Regions from separate parts of the Photobacterium minamisatsumaniensis genome, predicted to be linked through region 2. Evidence: predicted binding sites of a transcription regulator. Region 2 holds the regulator's gene; the other holds the start of a gene.
The links. Region 2 encodes CRP, which controls carbon source genes, mostly activating them, when cyclic AMP is high. Its sites were predicted from a motif close to TGTGANNNNNNTCACA; they were not measured.
Positions count from the first base shown of each region.

Region 1: udp (uridine phosphorylase) is a predicted target of CRP. The motif match lies at 1,624-1,639, and genes of this name have one in related genera.

Region 1 covers NZ_JAKJSI010000010.1:287,504-290,685, forward strand. The annotation lists gene L4D78_RS01665 (zinc/cadmium/mercury/lead-transporting ATPase) at 1-1,508, shown strand, start outside; gene udp (uridine phosphorylase) at 1,846-2,613, shown strand.
Region 2 covers NZ_JAKJSI010000014.1:190,928-194,109, reverse strand. The annotation lists gene L4D78_RS07035 (phosphoribulokinase) at 1-346, shown strand, start outside; gene L4D78_RS07030 (OsmC family protein) at 401-805, opposite strand; gene crp (cAMP-activated global transcriptional regulator CRP) at 1,074-1,706, shown strand; gene L4D78_RS07020 (hypothetical protein) at 1,876-2,091, shown strand; gene L4D78_RS07015 (DUF1338 domain-containing protein) at 2,189-2,992, opposite strand; gene astD (succinylglutamate-semialdehyde dehydrogenase) at 3,045-3,182, opposite strand, start outside.

The DNA.
Region 1 (3,182 bases), on a different contig from region 2:
CGACCGTGATCCGTGCTGATGGTACGAAAGTGCAGGTTTCAGCAGACGAGCTAAAACAAGGCGACGTTATTGAAGTTGCCCCAGGGGGACGTCTTCCTGCTGATGTTGAATTACTTGATGCTGCCGCGAGCTTTGATGAAAGTGCGCTTACAGGGGAATCAGTACCTGTAGAACGCTTTTCAGGGGAGCAAGTCATGGCCGGTGCATTAGTTGCCGACAGGGTCGTGCGACTGAAAATAACGTCTGCCCAAGGTGATAATGCCATTGACCGTATTTTGCACCTTATTGAGGATGCTGAATCACGTAAAGCACCGCTTGAGCGATTTGTTGACCGCTTTAGCCGTTGGTATACCCCAGCGATGATTGTGCTAGCAGCGTTGGTTGTGGTTATACCGCCAATGATGTTTGGTCAGTCGTGGGATGAATGGCTCTATAAAGGCTTAACCTTGTTACTTATTGCTTGTCCTTGTGCATTGGTTATCTCTATTCCAGCAGCAATTACCTCAGGTTTGGCTGCGGCAACTCGTCGAGGCGCATTGATTAAAGGCGGAGCAGCACTTGAACAACTTGGTCATATTGAAACAGTCGCATTTGATAAAACAGGGACGCTAACAGAAGGCAAACCTGTAATGACAGACATCGTTAGCTGGGATGGTGATGAAGATAAATTACTTCGCCAATCAGCAGCGGTAGAAATGGGTTCAGCTCACCCGTTAGCAAAGGCTGTGGTAAATGCAGCAGAGCAACGGGGTTTAACGGTAACAGAAGCAGAGCAGCGCGAAGCACTCGCGGGGCGTGGTATTCAAGGTATTACAGACGGTGACTTGTTGGTACTTGCAGCAGCAGATCGTCTACCACAAGGTGTTGAACTGACTGAATCACAAACATCGCAAGCTTTCCAACTAGAAGGTGAAGGGAAAACCTTGGTTGTTGCTGTCCGTAACCAGCAGCCAGTGGGACTGATTGCATGGCGTGACAACTTACGTGAAGACAGTGCGAAGGCCATTAAGGCACTGAAGGCGATGGGTATTCATTCTGTAATGCTAACGGGTGATAACCCACGAGCAGCGGCTGCGATTGCCAAAGAAATTGATATTGATTTCAGTGCTGGTTTATTGCCAGAAGATAAAGTGAAAGCAGTTGAATTGGCAAATCAAACCAAGCGTGTTGCCATGGTGGGTGATGGCATCAATGATGCTCCGGCAATGAAAACAGCCTCGATTGGTATTGCGATGGGTGGCGGTACAGATGTTGCGTTGGAAACTGCAGACGCGGCACTGACACACAATCGAATTTCAGAATTACCGATGATGATCGCTCTGTCTAAAGCAACGCTGGCTAATATTCGTCAGAATGTCATCTTGGCACTCGGCCTAAAAGGGGTATTCCTTGTCACCACATTGTTTGGTTTGACCGGGCTTTGGGTGGCCGTACTGGCAGATAGTGGCGCAACAGCATTGGTTACCCTAAATGCGCTAAGGCTGTTGAAATTTAAGCCAAATGAGTAATTAAGAACACCGCACTAGTTTATGATTGGATAATAAGGCATCACGAAAGTGGTGCCTTTTTTATATCTGTGCTCATCGCGAGAAATGTGATTGCCCGCAAAGGATAACGATTAAGTGAGATCTTCGTCACAATAAGATGTAACGTGAYATTGTTTGTTTTTCTATTTGTGTGATTGTGATCACTCAAATGCTGGCGCCTATAGGCTATCGTTATTTGGTGTTTCGCGAGCACTCTTTTGCGATAAAGTTGAAAGAGTACTTCCAAAACAATAATTAAGTGTAGCCGCTAATCTTGTTCCCCCTATATCAGCGGCAATAATAATGAAAGGATCTGATTATGTCTGACAACGCAGTTTTCCATCTTGGTGTAAATAAAGCGGACCTTAACGGTGCAGAGCTTGCAATTATTCCTGGCGATCCTGCTCGCGTTGAAAAAATTGCCAACCTAATGGATAACCCTGAATTTTTAGCAAGCTCGCGTGAGTACACGGTGTTCCGCGCTAAGCTAGATGGTAAATCTGTAGTTGTATGTTCGACGGGGATTGGTGGTCCTTCAACTTCAATCGCTGTTGAAGAACTGGCGCAGTTGGGTGTTCGTACCTTCCTACGTGTCGGTACGACAGGCGCAATTCAACCACATATCAATGTAGGCGACATGATTGTATCGACGGGCTCTGTACGCCTAGACGGTGCAAGCCTACACTTTGCGCCAATGGAATTCCCTGCGGTTGCAGATTTTGACGTTGCAACTGCAATGAAAGCAGCGTGTGACGACGATGGTGCAACAGTACATACGGGTGTAACGGCTTCGAGTGATACCTTCTACCCAGGCCAAGAGCGTTACGATACGTTCTCTGGTCGTGTTGTTCGTCGCTTCCAAGGCTCAATGAAAGAGTGGCAGGAAATGGGTGTGCTTAACTTTGAAATGGAATCTGCGACATTGCTAACAATGTGTGCGAGCTCTGGCTTACGTGCGGGTTGTGTGGCTGGTGTTATTATCAACCGTACTCAGGAAGAAACACCTGATCATGCAACGTTGAAAGTAACAGAAGCACGTTCAATCAAAGTTGTTGTAGAAGCTGCACGCAAGATGTTAGCCGAGTAATTCCACCAAGTTGCTTAGCTTAGAATTTAAAAACCAGTGCTTTGCACTGGTTTTTTCATATCTAGATACGCAAAAAATAATGATGTGTAATCATTCAATGCAATAAATTCAGTGCATATTCATGCAGGCGTTATTTCGCTTAATAACTCGCCTATTATAGTTCGTAAAGACTGTTACCTTCGTAAGGTTGCTGTAACATTCGAACTCAACCTGTTTGTCTTTACCGTCAAATAATGACAATTAGCAGGTCGGTTTTAAATTTTAGGGGTAATAAGTGTGATGTTAATCCACCTTAACGGCTTCTAATATATTTCTTTATCAATAGTTTTTGTTACGAACAAAGTAGAAACCTACTTGTGATCTTAATTCCGTCAGTTAAAAGTTAGTAAAAAATAGATAGTGATATTGAGTCAACTTTACATTTAGTAAGTGAATGTTTTTTCATGTTTATAAGAATAATATCCAAGTCTATTTTGATATTTATTTTGGTAAAAAAAATTACTGTGATTTTGATCTATTTTAGTTAATCTTTTACCTTTTATTATCCCCTCCAGATTTTAATGTGCTGA
Region 2 (3,182 bases):
ACGCGAAGCCGTGATGGAATCAATTGTGCGATCGATGGATGACTATCTCAATTATATTACGCCTCAGTTTTCTCGTACCCATATTAACTTTCAGCGCGTACCAACCGTTGATACTTCAAACCCATTCAGCGCCAAAGCCATTCCAAGCCTAGATGAGAGTTTTGTTGTGATCCGTTTTCGTGGGATCAAAAATGTCGACTTCCCTTATTTGTTATCAATGATCCAAGGATCATTCATGTCACGCCACAATACATTGGTGGTTCCGGGTGGCAAAATGAGCTTTGCCATGGAGCTAATCATGCGCCCGTTGATCCAAAAACTGATCGAAACAGGAAAGATTGGTTAAATAATACAATTCAAGCCCCTTTCAGGGGCTTGGGTCTCTCGCGGCCGTGTCGAATTAAGCGCAGTTCACTTCATAAGAGTGCGTCATTTCAACACCTTCACCAAGCATCAAGCACACCGAGCAATACTTCTCTAGCGAATCAGCAACAATTTTCGCCACTAGCGCTTCATCGAGTTCATGACCTGTAACCACGAAATGTAGGTTTGCTGAGGTAAAAATACGGGGGGCTTGCTCACGGCGCTCAGATGAAATTTGCGCTTCACAACCCGTAATCTTCTGCCCTGCTGATTTCAATCCATCAACCACATCAACCGAGCTACATCCCCCAGCCGCCATCAATACCATTTCCATTGGGCTTGGCGCTTTTTCTCCGCCATTGCCATCCATAACCACACTATGGCCAGAATTTGACTGACCTAAGAAGGTCATATTCTCGACCCATTTCACTCGTGATTGCATTTGTTTTTCCTTACTACTTATAGGGTAATTAGTGACAATATAGCAACTGTGTGATCATGTGCACACTTATGACTACTAAATGACCATTCTCGATAGATCAATATCAAGAAATGCATGCTGAAAAAAGATAAACTTTGAACTAATTATTCACGTGAGCTTGCAGCCCAGCTGTTGACTGAATATCCTAAGCGACGAACACCAAGTATAGGCCCAGCCCTTTTTTGATGGACGTCGTTGTTGGGCAACAAACACAGAGGAAGTTAGTAATATGGTTCCAGGTAAACCTCAAACAGATCCAACTCTAGAGTGGTTTCTTTCGCATTGCCACATTCATAAATACCCGTCAAAGAGTACTTTGATTCATGCGGGTGAAAAAGCTGAAACGCTCTACTACATTGTTAAAGGTTCTGTGGCTGTCCTAATCAAGGATGAAGAAGGCAAGGAAATGATCTTGTCTTACCTAAACCAGGGTGACTTCATCGGTGAGTTAGGCTTGTTCGAAGAAGGCCAAGAGCGTACCGCTTGGGTTCGAGCAAAAACCCCTTGTGAAGTAGCAGAGATTTCTTTCAAGAAATTCCGCCAGCTTATTCAAGTTAACCCTGATATTCTGATGCGTCTGTCTGCTCAAATGGCAAACCGTCTTCAGGTTACAAGCCAGAAAGTAGGTGATCTTGCTTTCCTAGATGTGACTGGCCGTATCGCTCAGACACTTCTAAACCTTGCGAAACAGCCAGATGCGATGACGCACCCTGACGGTATGCAAATCAAGATCACTCGCCAAGAAATTGGCCAGATCGTGGGTTGTTCTCGTGAAACTGTTGGTCGTATTTTGAAAATGCTGGAAGAGCAGAACCTAATCTCTGCTCACGGTAAAACTATCGTGGTATACGGTACACGTTAATTTCGCGTGCCATCATTGATAATAAAAAGCCGCCTCAGGCGGCTTTTTTGATCCGGGAATTCATACCAAAATGGTATTTTTGCCGTATTGCTCACTTTTTCTTTCTTGTATCCTCACCATCAAGTGCTACATTGTGCATATCTGGCGTAAGTGATAATACGTCATTCACATGGATAAAATTGATATGGATCTCGAACGTTTTTCAGCAAATGGCTTTCCTGCAAGCAATACGAGCGTTATTGCCCCCCTTCCCCCAACAGTTGAAATGACAGGCTTTAGCGGGCGTCGGCACTATTTTGAACAACAAACGACTTCGCCATACCATAAAGGGCAACTTGCTAAGCATGAATTTGGGATCACACCACTTGATAGCCAGTGCCATTAGTCTACCCCAAACACGTTTGACTCTTATCGCACACGATAAACCCACCGTATTTCATAACAGTGGGCTATGGGGTTAATCTCTTTTCACGCCAGAGAATTTAGCCTTTCTTCGCGTGGGTGCTTTCAAAAATTTTATCCGCTGACGCTTCAACAAAGCCACGATATAACTCACCGTCTGGTGTAGCATAGCGCTTAGCAAATTCGTAAAATCCCCCCGCGATACTAAACACACCATCGGTAAAGCCAACATCAACAGTATCGGCAATCGTCGCTGATTGCTCTAGCATTACCTCTGGGCTACCTTTCACATCGCCCCCAGATTCATTAATCGAAAAGCCGTTATGGCGCAGTAAATGATTAACCTCTTCGACCTCGGTAAATTGCTCGAGCTGATTAATATTGACCGTAAAATGGTTGGCACCAAAACCGTGCGCGGCTAACCACCCTGCGTATTCACTTTCTGCTACCAGCAACTCATAAGTGGCATAGTCGAGGTCCCAACGCCGCCCACCATACAAGAAGGCTGGATCACGCATCGCCGCTTCAGGTACTTGATCGACAAGCTCTCGAACGGTTTGCTGTAGCAACGAGCTAAACTGCCCTACTAGCAATTCACTGATAAAGACTTTCGGTGCATCTGGATTTGGATGTTCAAAGTGCTCAGCATAAAGCTTCTTCGCTTCAAAGTGATACTTACCACAAGGTTTATAACCCAATGCAATAAACGGCGCCGCTAGCCTATCTAGGCCCACTTTAGGTAAATTGAACGTCCGTAACGCAATGTGGTCATTCAGCAACGGCTCATCTTCAGTGAGTAAATCATGCACCTGTGCAGCAGAGGGGCATAAACGCTGAGTATAGTCTTGCCATAAGCCATCAAATAATTGCACAACCCTTTCCATGAATATCACATCCTCTTAGCTGGTCGATAAAACGGAATACCTGAAACATGCTCTACATACGGATCCCTGGTGACAACTGTGCTGGCAATTCAGGTTGATCACCTTCCATTGATGCCATTGGGTACGCACAGTAGTCAGCGGCATAATAAGCACTTGGCCGCAAGTTGCCAGAAGCACCCGGCCCACCAAA